One region of the Kitasatospora sp. NPDC094015 genome, then DNA from elsewhere that is predicted to be linked to it. Evidence: riboswitches for the same ligand, from Rfam matches in the RefSeq annotation. Region 1 holds a riboswitch; each other region holds the start of a gene.
What was found. A riboswitch is a leader RNA that binds a small molecule or an ion and turns the genes downstream of it on or off. The one in region 1 is predicted to bind cobalamin.
Positions count from the first base shown of each region.

Region 2: it holds a riboswitch for cobalamin, as region 1 does, so the genes downstream of both, ABT014_RS26260 (cobalamin biosynthesis protein) here and ABT014_RS27220 (prenyltransferase/squalene oxidase repeat-containing protein) in region 1, are expected to answer to the same signal.
Region 3: it holds a riboswitch for cobalamin, as region 1 does, so the genes downstream of both, ABT014_RS08515 (ribonucleoside-diphosphate reductase subunit alpha) here and ABT014_RS27220 (prenyltransferase/squalene oxidase repeat-containing protein) in region 1, are expected to answer to the same signal.
Region 4: it holds a riboswitch for cobalamin, as region 1 does, so the genes downstream of both, metE (5-methyltetrahydropteroyltriglutamate--homocysteine S-methyltransferase) here and ABT014_RS27220 (prenyltransferase/squalene oxidase repeat-containing protein) in region 1, are expected to answer to the same signal.

Region 1 covers NZ_JBEOUL010000028.1:80,582-85,564, forward strand. The annotation lists gene ABT014_RS27205 (peptidase) at 1-36, shown strand, start outside; gene ABT014_RS27210 (SCO2322-related protein) at 65-544, shown strand; gene ABT014_RS27215 (adenosylcobinamide amidohydrolase) at 1,149-1,904, shown strand; gene ABT014_RS27220 (prenyltransferase/squalene oxidase repeat-containing protein) at 1,892-3,298, opposite strand; cobalamin riboswitch at 3,405-3,527, opposite strand; cobalamin riboswitch at 3,573-3,719, shown strand; gene ABT014_RS27225 (prenyltransferase/squalene oxidase repeat-containing protein) at 3,885-4,983, shown strand, end outside.
Region 2 covers NZ_JBEOUL010000026.1:76,564-81,546, reverse strand. The annotation lists gene ABT014_RS26265 (cobyric acid synthase) at 1-1,055, opposite strand, end outside; gene ABT014_RS26260 (cobalamin biosynthesis protein) at 1,320-2,258, opposite strand; cobalamin riboswitch at 2,337-2,499, opposite strand; gene ABT014_RS26255 (helix-turn-helix domain-containing protein) at 2,789-3,478, shown strand; gene ABT014_RS26250 (alpha/beta hydrolase) at 3,594-4,712, shown strand; gene ABT014_RS26245 (hypothetical protein) at 4,947-4,983, shown strand, end outside.
Region 3 covers NZ_JBEOUL010000005.1:114,825-119,807, forward strand. The annotation lists gene ABT014_RS08510 (ribonucleotide-diphosphate reductase subunit beta) at 8-1,003, opposite strand; gene ABT014_RS08515 (ribonucleoside-diphosphate reductase subunit alpha) at 1,042-3,456, opposite strand; cobalamin riboswitch at 3,616-3,745, opposite strand; gene ABT014_RS08520 (GNAT family N-acetyltransferase) at 3,839-4,351, opposite strand; gene ABT014_RS08525 (hypothetical protein) at 4,459-4,623, shown strand; gene ABT014_RS08530 (helix-turn-helix domain-containing protein) at 4,720-4,983, shown strand, end outside.
Region 4 covers NZ_JBEOUL010000068.1:4,232-9,214, reverse strand. The annotation lists gene ABT014_RS34215 (hypothetical protein) at 1-132, shown strand, start outside; gene metE (5-methyltetrahydropteroyltriglutamate--homocysteine S-methyltransferase) at 219-2,534, opposite strand; cobalamin riboswitch at 2,687-2,904, opposite strand; gene ABT014_RS34205 (hypothetical protein) at 3,012-3,203, shown strand; gene ABT014_RS34200 (enoyl-CoA hydratase) at 3,241-4,017, opposite strand; gene mmsB (3-hydroxyisobutyrate dehydrogenase) at 4,014-4,910, opposite strand; gene ABT014_RS34190 (enoyl-CoA hydratase/isomerase family protein) at 4,907-4,983, opposite strand, start outside.

The DNA.
Region 1 (4,983 bases):
GCGCCCGTGCTCGCCTGCGCAGCGACCACCCGCTGAACATCCTGAACCCGCAAGGAGCTCCCCGATGACCGACACCCTCGCCCCCGCCCGCCCGGCCCGCCGGACCTTCGGCTCGATCGCCGCCGCGGCCGCGCTCACCGCCGGCCTGCTCGGCTTCTCCGCCGCCCAGGCCCCGCAGGCGCACGCCGCCGCCTGCACCGGCACCACCGGCGTCACCGTGGTGGTCGACTTCACCGCCGTCGGCGGCGGCATCCAGACCGGCTGCGCCCCGGGCGACCCGGCCACCGGCCTGGCCGCGCTCACCGGCGCCGGCTTCTCCTGGGCCTTCCACCCGCGCTTCCCCGGTTTCGTCTGCAAGATCAACTCGCTGCCGACCACCTGCACCAACCCGACCGGCAGCGCCTACTGGTCGTACTGGCACGCCCAGCACGGCGGCGCCTGGTCCTACAGCAGCCTCGGCGCCGGCAGCTACAACCCGGCCCCCGGCGACGTCGAGGGCTGGGCCTTCGGCGCCGGCACCCAGCCGGGCATCACGGCCCCCTGACACCGGGCGGACGGCCGGGGGTGAACGGGCCTCCGGCCGTGCGGCGTCGCTGTCGCGTGTGGCCCCGACGAGTGGTCCGCCGGGGGCGCGGTTGCGTGCCCCGATGAGCGGTCCTCCGGGGGTGCCCCGACGAGCGGCACTTCAGGGGCGCGGGGAACTGCGCGGTCCGGGAGGTACGGCGGGGTGTTTCCCGGTTCGCGCAGTTCCCCGCGCCCCTGGTGGGGTGGAGTTGACCGTCAGCGTTCGGCTGCGGGCCGGTGTCTCCCGGTTCGCGCAGTTCCCCGCGCCCCTGGGGGTGGGGTGGGGGTGGTCGTCGGGGTTCGGGTGCGGCGGGGTGGGCTTCCGGTTCGTGCAGTTCCTCGCGCCCCTGGGGGTGTGCCGCCTGTGGAAGGGGGCGTCAGGTTGTCACGTAGCAGCCTGCGATCCATCGGAACCTGTTCATCGGAATATTGTCCCCCTCGGTGCGATGCAGGGGCGGAACAGCGCCGCCCCTTGTGGGCATGATCCGCCGTCGGCCCGGCGCTCGGTAGGGTCGGGTGGGCCCGATCCCTGGGCGGTCCGAGTCGAAGGTGGAGCGTTTCGTGGAACTGATGCGGCGGGCCGCGTGCTGATCGAGCGGGCGTGCCGCCCCGAGGACGGGGCCTGCCGGCACCTGCTGGTGTGGCGGGCCGGTCCGGGCTGGCGGATGGTCAGCAGTGCGGTGCTCGGCGGTGGGCTGGGCGACCGGGAGTGGGTGGTCAACGCGCAGGTCAGGGCCGGGTACGGCCGGATGGATCCGGATCGCCACCTGGCCGAGCTGGCCGCCGCGCAGGGGCTGGCCGGGCCGGGGGCGGGCCTGATGACCGCCGCCGAGGTGGACCGGATGACCTGGGCGTGCGACGGCGGCGCCGCCGCCGTGGTGACCGCCGGCGTCGGGGTGCCCGCCTGGGCCGCCGCGCCGGAACCCGGGAGCGAGCCGACGAAGGCGCCCCCGCAGCGGCCCGCCTTCGTCCCGGGCACCGTGAACATCCTGGTCGCCGTACCCGCCGCGTTGTCCGACGCCGGCCTGGTGAACCTGCTGGCCACCGCCACCGAGGCGAAGGTGCAGGCGCTGCTGGACGCCGGCTACGACTGCTCGGGGACGCCGTCGGACGCGGTCTGCGTCGCCGTCCGGCAGGCCCGCCCGGGCGAGGACGCGGAACCGTTCGGCGGTCCGCGCTCGCCCTGGGGTGCGCGGGTCGCCCGCGCCGTGCACGCCGCGGTGCGCGCCGGAGCGGAGGCGGACCGCGCGCGCCGGGCCCGGGGTCCGGTGCCCGACCATGCGCGGTCCCGGCCGGAGTGCTGCCGCACCGACCTGCTGCCGCTCGGTCAGCTGCCGTAGCGCAGCGAGACGGTGTCGCCGACGTTGACCACGGTGGCCCGGGTCGCGGCGGTGGCGGCGGCGTTGTCCAGGCTCGCCTTCCAGGTGGAACCGCCGCTGTTGGCGGTGCCGTTGAGCGCCGTGACGGTGCCGCCGCCGGTGGACGGGGTGACCGAGGTGACGCAGCCGCTCGGGGTCGCGGTGGCGGCGGCGTCGAGGACGGCGCCCAGCGTGGTGGTGCCACCGGTCGGGGTGAGGGTGACGGCGCAGACCTTCAGCCCGGCGGTGCCGGTGCCGTTGTCGACGACCAGGGCGACCCGGGTCGCGGTGCCCGCCGTGAAGGCGGTGGTGGCGACCCAGGTGGGCGCACCGGCGGTGGTGGGGGCGGGCGGGGCGGCGGTGAAGCCGGCGCCCGTGACGGCGCGCAGCCCGTCGACCGAGGCGTAGGGGGAGGGGGAGGTGTCGGTGGGCAGGTACTTGAAGCCACCGGCGGGCTTGAACTGCTGGGCGATCAGGAAGTCGATCGGCGTCCTGCCGCTGCCGCTGGTGAAGTCGGCGCCCTGCGGGTTGATCCCGCAGGCGTTCAGCCCGGAGACCGCCCAGCCGTTGGAGTCGGTGTTGGCGCCGAACATGGAGTTGAAGGCGCCGGAGGAGATCAGCTTGCCCTTGAGGAAGTTCTTGGCGGCGACGATCGCGGCGTCGGTGCCGGGGACGCCGCTGCTGCACAGCGAGGCCATCGCGGCGCCGGTCATGTCGATGTCGCTGCCCTGGGCGAGCGCGGTCGGGTTCCCGGCGGCCTTGCCGTAGTTCCAGCCGCCGTCGTTGTGCTGGTTGGCCCGGACGGCCGTCACGGTGGCGTCGATCAGTGCCTGCGGGACGCGCTGGGTGCCGCCCTGGGTACGGGCCCCGCCGAGGGCGAGCAAGCCGAAGACGGTGCCGTTGAAGTTGGCGGACGGGCCGTAGTAGCCGGGCTCGGCGGTCTGCCAGTACGCGGCGAGGTCGGCGATCAGGTTGCGGCCGGGGCCGACCCGGGCCGGGTCGATGCCGGCGGCGTAGGCGTTGAGGGTGGCGCGCTCGTAGTCGGTGACCACGGGGGAGGCGCTCGGCCAGGTGGTGGCGGCGAGCTGGTTGCGGTACACGGTACGGGCGTTCTTGCTGGTGTCGCCGCCGGGGGCGACGTCGACCGCGGCGGTGCCGGCCGCGGCCAGCGCGCTGAACGCCCACTCGTTCGAGAGGCCGCCTCCGGTGACGTAGCTGCCGTCGGCGGCCTGCAGCGACTTCAGGTAGGTCACGCCGGTGCTCTTGGAGGTGGCGATCTGCGCGGGGGAGGCGGTGGCGCCGGCGGGCACGGCGGACAGCAGCAGGGCGCCGGCCGCCAGCGCGACGACGGTGGCGGAGGAGTGGCGGAGGGGCACGGTCGGGCTCCTTGGGTGGTGGGCGCCGACCGGTCCCGCGCGGGCGGTCCGATCGAGGGCCGCGCGCCGCCGGGGGCCGCCGCCCGGGTCGCGTGGGCTGGCTTTCGCTCGTGGTGCGCGCCGGGTGGGCATTCGGGCTCGGAGCGTCGATCCGCCCCACACCGCTGCGCGTCAGCCCTGGATTCGCACCAGGTTCCCCCACTCGGCCACCCGGGACGCTATCGCAGGTCGGGCCCGCTCACGAGGTGTCGAAGGCGACATGACGCCTCGTTGACGCCCCGCTGCGCCGCGTGGTCTGATGAACCGGTTTTCACCCTTGGCAGTCAGGGGAAGCCGGTCCAAGTCCGGCGCTGACCCGCAACCGTGGACCCGCAACTCGTGGCGGGTGAGCCGGAATGCCTGCGCCGAGGAGCAAGTCAGCAACACGTGCGTCGTCGCGGACTACGGCGCGGTCTGACCCGGGCGCCCTCCCCTGATGCCCGGTCGGCTGCGCCGTCGTGCTCCGCCTCGACCGACCAGGGAGTCGCCGGTGAGGGTCAGCAGCAGTCGTACGAGTCCGGGCAGCAGAGGGCGCACGCTGGCGTCCGTGCTGCTCGCCAGTGCCATCGCGGTCAGCGCGGGCGGCACGGTGCTGCTCGGCCACCCCAGCAGGGCCGCCGCCGACCCGATCGAGGAGTGCACCGCCACCACCGGCGCCGTGGTCGCCGTCGACTTCGGCCACTGGGGCGGCAGCGTGGTCCGCGGCTGCGACGCCCACCCCACCACCGGGATGAACCTGCTGCACAACGCCGGGTTCACCACCACCGGCACCGAGCACGACGGCCCCGCCTTCATCTGCCGCCTCGGCAGCAGCACCTTCGGCAACGGAACCCAGTACCCGACCGCCGCCGAGGAGCCCTGCGTCAACACCCCGCAGGCGACGGCGTACTGGTCGTACTGGATCGCCGAGCCAGGCCAGGACACCTGGTCCTACAGCCAGTTCGGCGCCGGCACGCAGAAGCCGAAGCCGGGCGAGGTCGAGGCCTGGGTGTACGGCGGCACCGACGTCGGCGGCAGCAGCGGCGCGCCCGCGTTCACCCCGGACTCGGTCCGGGCGAAGAACCCGGCCAGCCCCTCACCGTCCACCTCCACCTCCGCCTCCGCGTCGACCTCCGCGTCGGCGTCGGCCTCCACGAGCCCGACCGTCGCGCCGCCCGCCACCGGTGACCCCGCCGCCGCGGCGGCCTGGCTGGCCGGCCGGCTGGTCGACGGCGACCACATGGAGAACTGGGCCTTCGAGGGCCCCGACCTGCCCCGGACCTCGCTGACCGCGATCGCGCTCGCCGCGGCCGGCACCCAGGACCCGGCCCTGCGCAAGGTCGTCGCCTTCCTGGAGGCGCACACCGACGCCTTCCTGCTCCCCGACGGACCGGCCGGCAAGCCGGACGCCCGGGCGGCCGCGCTGCTCGGGCTGGTCGCCGAGAGCACCGGCCGCAACCCGCGCGCGTTCGGCGGCCGCGACCTGCTCGCCGCGCTCACCGACCACGTGTGCACCGCTGCCGGGGAGGACGGGAAGTGCACCGCCGCCGGCGACTTCCTCGGCGCCGCCTCGCCCTGGGTCCAGGCCCTTGGCGTGATCGCCCTGCTGCGCGGCGAGGTCACCCCGCCCGCCGCCACCCTCGCCCGCTTCGAGGCGCTGCGGTGCG
Region 2 (4,983 bases), on a different contig from region 1:
ACCTCGTCGGTGATCTCGCGGCCCAGCATCTGGTACCCGCCGCACACCCCGAGCACCGGCAGGCCGGCGGCCGCGCGGGCCTTCAGCGGGACCTCCAGGCCGCGTTCGCGCAGCCACGCCAGGTCGGCCACGGTGGCGCGGGTGCCGGGCAGCACCACCAGGTCCGCGTCGGCCAGCTCCTCCGGCCGGGTGGCCCAGCGGACCAGGACGCCCGGCTCCTGGGCGAGCGCGTCCAGGTCGGTGAAGTTGGACAGCCGCGGGAAGCGCACCACGGCCACCCGCAGCACGTCCGCGCCGTACGGGCCGGCGGACGCCTGCTGCTCGACGACGGTGGTCAGGTCCAGCGAGTCCTCGGCGTCCAGCCACAGGCCGGGCAGCATCGGCAGGGTGCCGAGCACCGGACGGCCGGTCAGCCGGTGCAGCATGTCCAGACCGGGCGCGAGCAGCCGGGCGTCGCCGCGGAACTTGTTCACGAACCAGCCGGCCACGTGCCGCTGGTCCTCGGCCGAGAGCAGCGCGAGCGTGCCGTACATCGCGGCGAACACGCCGCCGCGGTCGATGTCGCCGACCACCACGGTCGGCAGCCCGGCGGCCGTGGCCAGGCCCATGTTGGCGATGTCCCGGTCCCGCAGGTTGATCTCGGCGGGCGAACCGGCTCCCTCGCAGACCACCACGTCGTACCGGCCGCGCAGATCCGCCAGGCACTCCAGCGCCCGCTCCAGCAGGACGGGCTTGCGCTCCCGGTAGTCCAGCGCCCCGACCTCGGCCACCGGCCGGCCGAGCAGCACCACCTGACTGCGGCCGTTGGCACCCGGCTTCAGCAGCACCGGATTCATCGCCGCCTCCGGCTCGACCCGGGCGGCCGCGGCCTGCATCGCCTGCGCCCGGCCGATCTCGGCGCCGTCCGCGGTGACGAAGGAGTTGAGCGACATGTTCTGCGCCTTGAACGGCGCCACCCGCACCCCCTGCCGCACCAGCCACCGGCAGATCCCCGCCGTCACCACCGACTTCCCCGCATCCGAGGTCGTCCCGGCCACCAACAACGCCCTACCCACACCCGCCTCCGATCCACCGACCCCCGACACATCCAGCGAAACCCACCCTGCGCACCGGGATACCTCCGGGGGCGCGAGGAACTGCGCGCTGCGGTAGGCGCGGCGCCGTCACTCCCGATGCCGCGCAGTTCCCCGCGCCCCTAGGGGTGGTTGCCCGCACGTGGGTGCCTTCAGGGGCGCGAGGAACTGCGCGCTGCGGAAGGCGCGATACCGTCACTTGCGACGTCGCGCAGTTCCCCGCGCCCCTGCGGGTCGGGGTCGTCCTCATGAGCGGTGTCGCTTCAGGAGGGCCGCCGCCGAGGTCGTCGCCAAGGCGAGGAGGCCGACGCGGCGGGAGAGGGTGCAGGCGCGGTCGATGTCGTCCACGGTGACCGGCCGGAGTTCGGCCCCCAGGACCGGCCGGTGCTCGGTCCGCGTCCCGTACTGGAGGGTGCCCCCGAGCCGTACCCCGAGCGCCCCGGCGAACGCCGATTCGGCCTGGCCCGCGTTGGGGCTGGGGTGGGAGGAGCCGTCCCGGCGCCAGATCCGCCAGGTGCGGCCGGGTTCCGGTGAGGCGGCGACGGTGAGCAGGGCGGTGAGCCGGGCCCCGGGCCAGCCGGCCACGTCGTCGAGCCGGGCGGAGGCCCAGCCGAACCGCGCGTACCGGGCCGAGCGGTGACCGACCATCGCGTCCAGCGTGTTGACGGCCCGGAAGGCGAGCAGCCCGGGCGCCCCGGCCACCGCGCCCCAGACCAGCGCGTTGACCACCGCGTCCGCGGTGTTCTCGGCGACCGACTCGACCACGGCCCGGGCCAGTTGCTGTTCGTCCAGGCCGCTCGGATCGCGCCCGCACAGGTGCGGCAGCCGTTCCCGCGCGGCGGTCAGGTCGCCGGCCCGCAGCGCCCCGGCGACGGTCTCCGCCTCCCGGGTGAGCGAGGTGCCGCCGAGCACGGTGAAGGTGGCGGCGGCGGTGAGCGCGGTGCGGCCCAGCGGGGAGCGCCGCAGGGCCCGGTCGGCCAGCGCGGTGCCGGCCGCGACGGCGCCCACGCAGACGGCGGTGTACAGCGCGCCGGCGCCCCGGTGGTCGCGCCACAGGGCCCGCTCCAGGCGGCCGGCGGCCGTGCCGAACAGGGCGACCGGGTGGCCGCGCCGCGGGTCGCCGTAGCGGGCGTCCGCGAGGTGGCCGAGGGCGGCGCCGAGCAGGTGGGGGGCGGCCGCGCTCAGCCGGCGCACGGCGCAGCGAGCGGAGCTCGGTTCGGGGCAGCCTGCATGGCTCGCGTGTCCTCACTCAGGGTCCGCGCCCTGGATCGACGAACGGCGGCGAGAGTCTCCTGGCTTCCGGGTCGGACGCACCCCCGCGTCCCGGCCGAGGGCGGCCGGGCCGAGCGTGCTCCCCGGTGACAGTGGCGGGACCGCGCCGGATTCGCACCGGCTTCCTCTCCTTGCCTCCGTATGGCCCAAGGATCTGACCACGGGCCCGGACCGGGAGTCAACCGGTCCGCCGGAGGCCTTGATCACACGTCATCACCCCAGCTCACCGGGGTCGCCGAAGGGTGCTGCGGAGGCCCGGGGACGCTCCGGCGCGCTACCCGCGTAGCTTGCGCCCGGCGGCGGCCGCCGTCACTACCTCCGAGTAGTGCGGCCGTTCGGAGGGCCGGGGCTGTGTGATCGGCCAGTCCACTGTCCGACCGTCCAACCGGGCTTCGTGTGTTCGGCGGGTACAGCGCGGGCCGCGCCGCCCCTAGCTTCGTGGCATGCGACGAAGACAGCCCGAACCGACGCCGGTGCCGTTCTCCCCGGCGGCCGCCCGTGCCCACCGCGCCGGGCTCGGCCTGACCCCGGACCAGGTGGTCGAGGGGATGGCCGCGCACGGGGTGCGGCTGCTGCCCGCCCATGTGATCGGGTGGGAGACCGGCGGGATCCGGCCGTCCGAGGAGGAGTTCATCGCGCTGGCGCGCGCCCTGTGGTGCCCGCCGGCCCAGCTGATGGGCGCCCCGCCCGACGGACTGCGTGACTTCCGGGTCGCCCGGGAGCTGAGCCAGGAACAGGCGGCCCGCCGGATCGGCGTCACCGAGCAGGCGTACCGGAAGGCGGAGGACACCGGCCGGTGGACCGGGGACGCGGAGCAGACCCGCGCGCTGGCCCACGTGCTCGGCCTGGGCCTGCGCACGCTGGTCCGGATCACCCATCACCAGGACGACCTGGAGCAGCGGCTGCGCCAGGTGGTGCAGGGCCGCTGGCAGGCCCAGCTGAAGCCGGTGGCCCGGCTGGTGCCGGTCGACCGGGAGGTGCTCGCCGAGGTCCTGGCCGAACTGCAGGGGGAGTACCAGGTGCCGATGCACTGGGGCGCCGCCACCCCGGCCGCCGCGGAGCCGTCGCGCCGCCCGCCCGCCGCGCGGTTCTGGGAGCTGCTCGCCGGACGTTCCACCGAGATCCCGGTCTGAGGCCGCGCGGGGCGTCCGGCCCCTCGAACGGCCGCTTCCGGTGGCTGCGCCGGGGCGCGGGCGGTGGACTGGGACCGTACCGCGTCCGATCCGCGACCAGCATCCGGGGAGCAGTATGCGTTGGGGTACCGCCGCCATCGTGGCAGCAGCCGCCGTCGGGGCCGGGGCGGCGGCCGGTCTGCTGCTCGGCCGCAAGGTCTCCGAGCGGGTCCTGCGCCCCGGCGTCGAGCCCGGCGGCGCCCGCCCCGCGCTGCGGGTGCACGCCCTCGCCCCCGGCCTGGTGACGCTCAGCCGGACCCCGGACTCGGTCCGCCCCGGCCGCTACGGCCTGGAGTGGGGCGAGGGCGGCCACGCGGTGGTCGGCGAGGTGGTCGCCACCGGCGTGCAGACCGTGACCCGCCGGCTGGAGCGGGCCGAGCTGGGCACCCTGGTCACCGGCACGGAGGTCCGGCTGACCCCCCGGGTGTACGTCGGGGACCCGTTCCGCGCGTTCGGGATGGCGTTCACCGACGACGCGGTGACCGGTGAGCTCGGTCCGCTCCCGGCCTGGTTCGTCCCCGCCGTCCGCGGGACCTGGATGATCCTGGTGCACGGCCCCGCGGCCGACCGCACCCAGGCGCTCCCGGTCATGCCGCTGCTGCACTCGCTCCAGCTGCCCACCCTCACCGTCACCTACCGCGGCGACCGCGGCGCACCGGGCTCCCCGGACGGCCTCGGGCACTTCGGGGAGACCGAGTGGCGGGACGTGGAGGCGGCGATCCGCACCGCGCTGGCCTCCGGCGCGGGCCGGGTGGTGCTGTACGGCTGGTCGCTGGGCGCCACCATCGCGCTCCAGGCGGCCGCCCGCTCGGACTGGCGGGAGTCGGTGAGCGGGCTGGTGCTGGACTCCCCGGTGCTGGACTGGCCGGCCACCGTGCGCCGGGTGGCCGCCCGGACGGGGGCCCCGGCCCCGGTGGCCGAGCTGGGCGCGCTGGCCGCGCAGGGCCGTTCGGGGGTGGACCTGGCGGACTTCGCCCGGCTTGCCGACGGCAGCGACCTGCACGTGCCGGTGCTGCTGCTGCACAGCCCGGACGACGCCGTCGCCCCGTACGCGGCCGCCGAGAAACTGGCCCGGCGGCGGGAGAACCTGGTGAGCCTGTGCAGCGTCCCTGATGCTGGGCACGCCGCCCTGTGGAACGCCGACCCGGACCGTTACCTGGAGCACCTGCGACGCTTTCTCACCCCACTGCTCTGAGAGTCACCGCTCCTGGGCCCGCCGCACTGCGCCCATCGCGCTGGGCCCACCGCTCCGAGCCACGGCGGCGCCGGTGGGCCGGAATTGTTTGTCGTGTACGGGGCGGATGTCAAGGGTTCCGGGCCCGGTTTGCGGGCCCTTGCCCGAATCCGGGACGGGTTCCGGGCCCCCGGCGCCAAAGACGCGCCGCACCCGATGTGACAGAACGCCCGTACAAGGGGAAGACTGCACGGCGTGACGTCTCGGAACCCGCGCGACCGTGATGCCCCGC
Region 3 (4,983 bases), on a different contig from region 1:
GCGCGGCCTAGAAGTCGTCGTCGAAGGCGACCGAGCCCTCGACCGCGACCTGGTACGCCGACACCCGGCGCTCGAAGAAGTTGGTCAGCTCCTGCACGTTCTGCAGCTCCATGAACCCGAACGGGTTGCTGGACCCGTAGCGGATCGGCAGCCCCAGCCGGGCCAGCCGCTGGTCGGCGACGGCCTGCAGGTACTCCCGCATCGACTCGGTGTTCATGCCCGGCAGACCCTCGCCGCACAGGTCGCGGGCGAACTGGAGCTCGGCCTCGACGGCCTCCTCCAGCATCTCGGTGACCTGCTTGGCCATCTGGTCGTCGAAGAGGTCGGGCTCCTCCGCGCGCACGGTGTCCACCACCGAGAAGGCGAAGTCCATGTGCATGGACTCGTCCCGGAACACCCAGTTGGTGCCGGTGGCCAGGCCGTGCAGCAGGCCGCGGCTGCGGAACCAGTACACGTACGCGAAGGCGCCGTAGAAGAACAGGCCCTCGACGCAGGCGGCGAAGCAGATCAGGTTGAGCAGGAACGCACGGCGGTCGTCCTTGGACTGCAGCGAGTCCAGGTGGTCGACGGCGTTCATGTATGTGAAGCAGAACTGCGCCTTCTGGTGGATGGAGGGGATGTTCTCCACCGCGGCGAAGGCCGCCGCCCGGTCCTCGGGATCGGGCAGGTAGGTGTCGAGCAGCGTCAGGTAGAACTGGACGTGCACGGCCTCCTCGAACAGCTGCCGGGACAGGTAGAGCCGGGCCTCGGGCGAGTTGATGTGCTTGTAGAGGCTCAGCACCACGTTGTTGGCGACGATCGAGTCACCGGTGGCGAAGAAGGCGACCAGCCGGCCGATCATGTGCCGCTCGCCCTCGCTCAGCTTGGCGAGGTCGGCGACGTCGGAGTGCAGGTCCACCTCCTCCACGGTCCAGGTGTTCTTGATCGCGTCCCGGTACCGGTCGTAGAACGACGGGTAGCGCATCGGACGCAGGGTCAGCTCGAAGCCCGGGTCGAGCAGCATCTTCTCGCGGCTCGCGGTCGGGTCGACGGGGGCGGTGCTCACTGGCAGGCCTCGCAGGACTCGGGGTTCTCCAGGGAGCAGGCGAGCGCCGCCTCCTCCTCCGGGGACAGGGTCGGGGTGGGCACCGGCACGGGGGCGGCGGTGCGGGCGGCGCCGGACGCGGCCTGGGCGATCCGGGTGGCCGGACGCGAACGCAGGTAGTAGGTGGTCTTCAGACCGACCTTCCAGGCGTAGGCGTACATCGAGCTGAGCTTGCCGATGGTCGGCGCGGCCATGAACAGGTTCAGCGACTGGCTCTGGTCGATGTACGGCTGCCGTGCGGCGGCCAGGTCGATCAGCGCGCGCTGCGGCAGCTCCCACGCGGTGCGGTAGAGCGAACGCACGCCGGCCGGCAGCCAGTTGAGCTCCTGCACCGAGCCGTTGGCCTCGCGCAGCGCGTCCCGGGTCTGCTGGTCCCAGACGCCGAGCTCCTTGAGCTCGCGCACCAGGTACGGGTTGACCTGGAGGAACTCGCCGGACAGCGTCTCGCGCTTGAACAGGTTGGAGACCTGCGGCTCGATGCACTCGTACACGCCGGCGATCGAGGCGATGGTCGCGGTCGGCGCGATCGCCAGCAGCAGCGAGTTGCGCAGGCCGGTGGTGGCGATCCGGGCGCGCAGCGCGTCCCAGCGCTCGGTCCACTGCGGGGCGGCGTCGAAGTGGTCGATGTGCAGCTGGCCGCGCGCCGCGCGGGTCTCCGCGTACGCGGTGTGCTGACCGAACTGCTCGGCCAGCTCGCTGGAGCGCTCGTAGGCGGTGAGCATGATGCGCTCGGAGATCAGCGTGGACAGCCGCTTGGCCTCGGCCGAGTCGAAGTCGATCCGGAGCTTGAAGAAGACGTCCTGCAGGCCCATCACGCCCAGGCCCACGGGCCGCCAGCGGGAGTTGGAGTTCCCGGCCTCGGGGGTCGGGTAGAAGTTGATGTCGATGACCCGGTCCAGGAAGGTCACGGCGGTGCGCACGGTGGCGTCCAGCCGGTCCCAGTCCATCGCGCCGAGCAGGTCCTCGACCGAGGCGCCGTCCGCCACGTGCGAGCCCAGGTTGACCGAGCCCAGGTTGCAGACCGCGGTCTCGGAGTCGTCGGTGACCTCCAGGATCTCGGTGCACAGGTTCGAGGAGTGCACCGTGCGGCCGGGCAGCGCGGTCTGGTTGGCGGCGCGGTTGGAGGCGTCCTTGAAGGTCATCCAGCCGTTGCCGGTCTGCGCCAGGGTGCGCATCATCCGGGCGTACAGGGTCTGCGCGGGGATGGTGCGGACGGCCTTGCCGGCCTGCTCGGCCTTCAGGTACGCCTCGTCGAACTCGGCGCCCCAGAGGTCGACCAGCTCGGGCACGTCGGCCGGCGAGAACAGCGACCAGTCGGCGTCGGCGTTGACCCGGCGCATGAACTCGTCCGGGATCCAGTGCGCCAGGTTGAGGTTGTGGGTGCGGCGGGCCTCTTCGCCGGTGTTGTCGCGGAGCTCCAGGAACTCCTCGATGTCGGCGTGCCAGGTCTCCAGGTAGACGCAGGCCGCGCCCTTGCGCCGGCCGCCCTGGTTGACGGCGGCGACCGAGGAGTCCAGCGTGCGCAGGAACGGCACGATGCCGTTGGACTGGCCGTTGGTGCCGCGGATCAGGCTGCCGCGCGAGCGGATCCGGCTGTAGGACAGGCCGATGCCGCCGGCGTGCTTGGACAGCCGGGCGATCTGCGCGTAGCGCGAGTAGATCGAGTCCAGGTTGTCCAGCGGCGAGTCCAGCAGGTAGCAGCTGGACATCTGCGGGTGCTTGGTGCCGGAGTTGAACAGGGTCGGCGAGGACGGCAGGTAGGAGAGCGCGCTCATCAGTGCGTACAGCTCGGCCACCTCGCGCACCGACTGCTCGCTGTCGCCGACCGCCAGACCGGCCGCCACGCGGAGCAGGAAGTGCTGCGGGGTCTCGATCACCTTGCGGGTGATCGGGTGGCGCAGCAGGTACCGGGACTGCACGGTGCGCAGGCCGAAGTACTCGAAGCGGTCGTCGCCGCGCTGGTCGATCAGCGCGTCGAAGGCGTCCGCGTGCTTGGCCACGAACGCGGCGGTGGTGTCGCCGATCAGGCCCTCGGCGTGGCCGACGGCGATCGAGGCGGAGAACGAGAGGGCGCCCTGGCCGATCGCCTCGTCCGAGATCTCCAGCGCGAGCAGGCGGGCGGCCAGCTTCGAGTACTGGGGGTCCTCGGCGATCATCGACGCGGCGGCCTCCACGGCCAGCCCGCGCAGCTCCGCGAAGTCGGAGCCGGCGTGGCGGCCGCGCAGCGCGGCGGCGGCGACGTGGCCGGGGTCCACCTGGGGGAGGTCGGTGCTCCGGTCGGTGAGCAGCCGGAGCAGCGCGGCACCGGGATCGGTCTGGGCGACGGAGGCTGAACCCTGGGACGGCAGGGCGACTGAGGCAGCGACGGTCAAGGCGCACTCTCTCCTGTGGCGGCGGCGGACGAGATCAGCCGGACCGTCTCGGACAGGGCGGAGCGGCACGCCGAAATCACCAGGCGCGCGTGGTCCCACCCCGGCCCACCCGCGAGGCCCGGACAAGTACTGCGGTGCTGCAAGGCATCTGCGGGGAAGCCGTGTGGCACACCGTCGGCAGGTCTCGGACTCGCGGGTCAAGGTGTTGCGAAGCCCGCTCACCGTTGCGGGGCAGTCCCGGACTCCCACCGGGTTCCCCTGCGTCGACAGCGAGAGCGAGCATACATGTTGTGGGCGGGCTCAGGATGCGCCACCAGATGTAGTGCCGCGTGTCGTGGTCGCTCGATCGCGTTGCGCCACGGGGTCGGCCGCCGGACGGGCCTCAGAATGTGATGGAGTAGACGATCACGTCGATCCCGGGCGCCGGCTCCCAGTCCCGCTCCGGGGTCCGCCGGAAGCCCAGTCGTTCGTAGACGCGGTGCGCCGCGGTCATCTGCGGGCGGGTGGAGAACGCCATCCCGGTCAGCCCGAGCTCGCGGCTGCGGGCCATCGCGGCGCGCACCAGCGCGCTGCCGGCGCCGCGGCCGCGGGCCGCCCGCGCGACCGCCAGCATCCGGATCTCGCCCTCGTGCGGCTCGGCGATGTCCGCCCACGGGTTGCCGCCCGCGGCGAAGGTCACGCAGCCGAGCACGGCTCCCGGTCCGCCGGCCGGGTCGAGGGCGACGAGCAGTTCGGCCTCCTCGGACCGCCGCCGGGCGTCCCCGAGGAGCTCGGCGTACGGGCCGTCGGGCTTGCTGTGGCCCTCGCCGACGTAGACCTCGACGCAGAGCGCTCCGGCGGGGGCGAGGTCCTCCTCGCGGGCGGGACGGATGACGAGATCGGTGGCGGCGTCCATGCCCCCAGTCTGCCGGTGGCCGGCCCGGGGGCAGCGGGCAGGGTGCCGGGCCGGGCGGGGCGCCCGGAGCCGGTCAGGGGCCCGGCCAGGGCGCGGGGCGAGGTGCCGTGCAGCCGGTCCGGGAGGTCGGGGTCGGCCGGACGGCCGCCGGGGCGGTGCCAGTTGTCCCGGCCGTGCCGGCCGGTGCGGTCCAGGTCGCGCCCGACCAGCAGGCCGAGCAGGCCGAAGCCGCCGACCGCACCGGCCAGTGCGAGCACGCCGAGCAGGGATGAGGAGGTCATGTCTCCACCTTCGCCGGGCCCCGGCCGGGCCACGAGTGGCAGAAATGCCCACTTGCCTCGAAAACCTGCCACCGTCATCCTGGAGCCATGCTGAAGAACGTGGTCACCGTGGTGCTGGAGGAGATCCACCCGTTCGAACTGGGGGTCGCCTGCGAGATCTTCGGCCTGGACCGCAGTGACGACGGCCTGCCGGTCTACGACTTCGCGCTCGCCTCGGCCCGCCCCGGCCCGCTGCGCACGCACGCCGGCTTCAGCGTCGACGTGCCGCACGGCGTGGAGCGGATCGCGGAGGCCGACCTGGTGATCGCCGCCGCGACCGGCATCCGGGACGAGTTCCCCGCCCCGCTGATC
Region 4 (4,983 bases), on a different contig from region 1:
CTGGCCGCCGTCGGCTTCGCGGGTGACCTCGACTCGGTCGCCGCGGTGAAGGCGCTGCGGCAGGCGGAGCCGGCGCTGAGCCTGCTGGCCGCGGTGCAGCTGCAGCGGGACGCGCTGGCGGCGCCCGCGTGATCGCGGGCGCCGCCGTGGAGCCGTGGGCCGGCCGCGGTTCGGGCGGGCGCAGCCGATCGGCTGCGCCCGCCCCCGTGCGGCGGAGGTCAGCCGGCGAGTTCCTCGCGGAGCCGGCGGGCGGCGCCGACCAGGCTGTCGAGCGAGGCCCGGGTCTCGGCCCAGCCGCGGGTCTTCAGGCCGCAGTCGGGGTTGACCCACAGCCGCTCGGCCGGGATCGCGGCGAGGCCGGCCCGCAGCAGTTCCACCGCCTCGTCGGTGCTCGGCACCCGCGGCGAGTGGATGTCCCACACGCCGGGCCCGACCTCGCGCGGGTAGCCGGCCTCGGCGAGCTCGCCGGCGACCTGCATGTGCGAGCGGGTGGCCTCCAGCGAGATCACGTCCGCGTCCAGCTCGTCGATCGCGGTCATGATCGCGCCGAACTCGGCGTAGCACATGTGGGTGTGGATCTGAGTGTCCGCCCGGACCGCCGACGTGGCCAGGCGGAAGGACTCGGTGGCCCAGTCCAGGTAGACCGGGCGGTCGGCGGCGCGCAGCGGCAGGGTCTCGCGCAGCGCCGGTTCGTCGACCTGGACGACGGCGGCGCCGGCCGCCTCCAGGTCGGTGACCTCGTCGCGCAGGGCGAGGGCGACCTGCCGGGCGGTCTCGGCGAGCGGCTGGTCGTCGCGGACGAAGGACCAGGCGAGCATGGTGACCGGGCCGGTGAGCATGCCCTTGACCGGACGGTCGGTCAGGTCCTGGGCGTAGCGGTACCAGTCGACCGTCATCGGGTGCGGGCGGGAGATGTCGCCGGCCAGCACCGGCGGGCGGACGTACCGGGTGCCGTAGGACTGCACCCAGCCGTGCCGGGTGGCGAGGTAGCCGGTGAGCTGCTCGGCGAAGTACTGGACCATGTCGTTCCGTTCGGGCTCGCCGTGAACCAGGACGTCCAGGCCGGCCTTCTCCTGGAACGCGACGACCTCGCGCACCTCGGCCTCGATGCGTTCGCGGTAGGCGGCGGCGTCGATCCGGCCGGCGGTGAGGTCGGCGCGGGCGGTGCGCAGTTCGGTGGTCTGCGGGAAGGAGCCGATGGTGGTGGTCGGCAGCAGCGGCAGGCCGAGCCGGGCGCGCTGGGCCTCGGACCGTTCGGGGTAGGCCTGGGCGCGGCGGGCGTCGGCCTCGGTGACGGCGGCGGTCCGGGCACGGACGGCCGGGTCGCGGGTGATCGGCGAGGTGGCGCGGGAGGCCAGGTCGGCCCGGTTGGCGGCGAGTTCGGCGGTGATCGCGCCGGTGCCCTCGCGCAGCCCGCGGGCCAGCAGGGCGACCTCCTGCGCCTTCTGCTTGGCGAAGGCCAGCCAGCGGGCGATCTGCGGGTCGAGGTCGCGTTCGGCGTCGGCGTCGAGCGGGACGTGCAGCAGGGAGCAGGACGGTGCGACGTCGACCCGGTCGGCCAGGCCCAGCAGGGTCGCCAGGGTGGCCAGCGACTTCTCCAGGTCGTTGATCCAGATGTTGCGGCCGTCGACCACGCCGGCGATCAGGCGCTTGCCGGGCAGCCCGCCGACGGCGGCGAGCGCGTCCAGGTTGGCGGCGGCCGGCCCGGTGAAGTCGAGGGCCAGGCCGTCGATCGGGGCCTTGGCGAGGACCGGGAGCGCCTCGCCGAGCCGGTCGAAGTAGCTCGCGACCAGCAGCTTGGGGCGGTCGGTGCGGGCGCCGAGCTCGCGGTAGGCGCGGGCGGCGGCGTTCAGCTCGGCGGGCGTGCGGTCCTGCACCAGCGCGGGCTCGTCCAGCTGCACCCACTCGGCGCCGGCGGCGCGCAGGTCGGCCAGCAGCTCGGCGTAGACCGGCAGCAGCCGGTCCAGCAGGGTGATCGGCTGGAAGTCCTCGGCGACGCCGGGCGCGGGCTTGGCGAGCAGCAGGTAGGTGACCGGTCCGACCAGCACCGGGCGGGCGTCGTGGCCCGCCGCGAGGGCCTCGCGGAGCTCGCCGACCGCCTTGGCGGGGTCGGCGGTGAACGCGGTGTCGGGGCCGAGTTCGGGGACCAGGTAGTGGTAGTTGGTGTCGAACCACTTGGTCATCTCCAGCGGCGCGACGTCCTGGGTGCCGCGTGCCATGGCGAAGTAGCCGTCCAGCGGATCGGCGTCGACGGCGGCGCGGTGCCGCGCCGGGATCGCGCCGACGGCGACGGTGGTGTCCAGCACGTGGTCGTAGAGCGAGAAGTCGCCGGTGGGCACTTCGGTGACGCCGGCTTCGGCGAGCTGCCGCCAGTTGTCCCGGCGCAGGTCGGCGGCGGTGGCCAGGAGCGCGTCGGCGGTGACGGCGCCCTTCCAGTACCCCTCGACGGCCTTCTTGAGTTCACGGCCCTGCCCCTGGCGGGGGTGGCCGTAGGTGGTGGACCGGGTCGCCGCGGCTGCGGACTTCGCTGTCAAGGGACTCTCCTTCGCGAGTCTTGCTCCTCGAGTACCCGGTGACGGGACGAGAGCGCGAAGGTGCGACCAACCGGACGGACGCCCGCAGGGTGCGGCTCCGCCAGGTGTGCACGCCGACCCGCCCACGAGGTCACCGGAGGTCCGCGCACGATGGTCGCGCACGGGCAGTGGCAGGTCTTCGGACTCGCGGGCACGTCCACCCGTCCAGGGCGGACACCTACTGGCCGTCGCTTCCCGGACCCACGGGCCCAGTGCGTTTGACGGCGGTCGTTCCCACTCACCGCTGCGGGGCAGTCCCGGATTCCCACCGGGTTCCCTCTTACGACACCCCGCCTGGCGGACGGGGCGAACCAGCTGCGGTGCCAGCCTAGGGCCAAACCCCCGGCCCGGGCAGCATCGCCCGCCGGTGCGTCCACGGAGTGAGACCGGGCGGCGCGTTCCGGCCCGGCCCGCGCGGCGAATCCGTAGGCTCGGACCATGCGGATCGTCTCGCTCCTGCCCGCCGCGACCGACCTGGTCACCGTGCTCGGTCCGGGCCCGGCCCTGATCGGCCGCCGCGGCCCGCGGGTGGTCCGCGGGGCCGAGGTGCTGGCGCACGTCCTGCACGGTGTGCGGGCCGGTGCACCGGTGACGGCGGACGAGGCGCAGCGGGTGCGCCCCGGGCGGTAGGGCCCGGGGCGCACGGGCCCTACCGAGGAGCGGCCGATCAGCGGTGGGTGAACTCCGGCGGCCGCTTCTCGGCGAAGGCGGCCATGCCCTCCTTCTGGTCGGCGGTGGCGAACGTGGCGTGGAAGAGCCGGCGTTCGAACCGGACACCCTCGGCGAGGGTGGTCTCGAAGGCGCGGTCGACGCTCTCCTTCATCATCACGGCGGCCGGTGCGGACATCGCGGCGACCGTCTCCGCCACCGCCATCGCCTCCGCCAGCAGCCGGTCGGCCGGGACGATCCGGGAGACCAGGCCGGCCCGCTCGGCCTCCTCGGCGCCCATCATCCGGCCGGTCAGGCACAGCTCCATGGCCTTGGCCTTGCCGACCGCCCTGGTCAGCCGCTGCGAGCCGCCGATCCCGGGGATCACCCCGAGCTTGATCTCCGGCTGCCCGAACCTCGCGGTGTCGGCGGCCAGCAGGATGTCGCACAGCATCGCCAACTCGCAGCCCCCGCCCAGCGCGTAGCCCGCGACCGCGGCGATCACCGGCTTGCGCAGCGCGCCGAAGCGGTCCCAGGCGGCGAACCAGTCACCGAGGTAGGCGTCGACGAAGTCGAGCGACTGCATCTCCTTGATGTCGGCGCCGGCCGCGAAGGCCTTCTCCGAGCCGGTGACGACGAGGCAGCCGATCACCGGGTCGCGGTCGAACTCCGTTGCCGCCACGACCACTTCGTTCATCAGCTGGGTGTTCAGCGCGTTGAGCGCCTTCGGCCGGTCGAGCGTGATCAGCCCGACCCGGCCCTTGCGGTCGACCAGGATGGTCTCGTAGCCGGTCACTCGGCGTCCTCCTTCTCGGCCTTCAGCGTGGTGATGATCGCCGAGAAGTCCAGGCCTGCGCCCTCGCCCGCCGCGAAGGAGGCGTACAACTGCGCGGCCCTGCGCCCGAGTTCGGTCGGCAGTCCGGCGGCCTCGGCGGCCCCGGCGGCGAGGCCGAGGTCCTTGGCCATCAGGGCCGCGGCGAACCCGGCGGCGTACCCGCGGTTGGCGGGGCTGGCCGGAACGGGCCCGGGGACGGGGCAGTTGCTGGTGAGCGCCCAGCACTGGCCGGAGGCGGTCGAGGCCACGTCGAACAGCGCCTGGTGGCTGAGGCCGAGGCTCTCGCCGAGCACGAAGGCCTCGCCGACGGCGATCATCGAGATCCCGAGGATCATGTTGTTGCAGATCTTCGCGGCCTGGCCGGCGCCGGACGGGCCGCAGTGCACGACCTTGCGGCCCATCGCCTCCAGCACCGGCCGGACGGCGTCGAAGTCGGGCTGCGCGGCGCCCGTCATGAAGGTGAGGCTCGCGGCGCTCGCCCCGGCGACCCCGCCGGAGACCGGCGCGTCCACCGCCCGGTGGCCGGCGGCCGTGGCCAGGTCGTGGGCCGCGCGGGCGTCCGCGACGTCGATGGTGGAGCAGTCGACGAAGTACGTGCCGGACCGGGCGGCGGGCAGCAGCTCCGCGTAGGCGGCCAGCACGTGCCGGCCGGCGGGCAGCATGGTGATGACCAGGTCGGCCTCGCGGGCCGCTTCGGCGCCCGAGCCGGCCGCCTGCACCCCGGCGGCCTCGGCCTGCCGGAGCGCCTGCGGGGCCAGGTCGAAGCCGCTGACCCGGTACCCGGCCTTGACGAGGTTGGCGGCCATCGGACCGCCCATGTTGCCGAGTCCGACGAATCCGATGTGACGGGTCACCAGCGCTCCAGGGGTGTGGTGGTGGCGAGGCCGAGTTCCCGCTCGCCGAGCGGGGTGAAGTAGCGGTCCACGG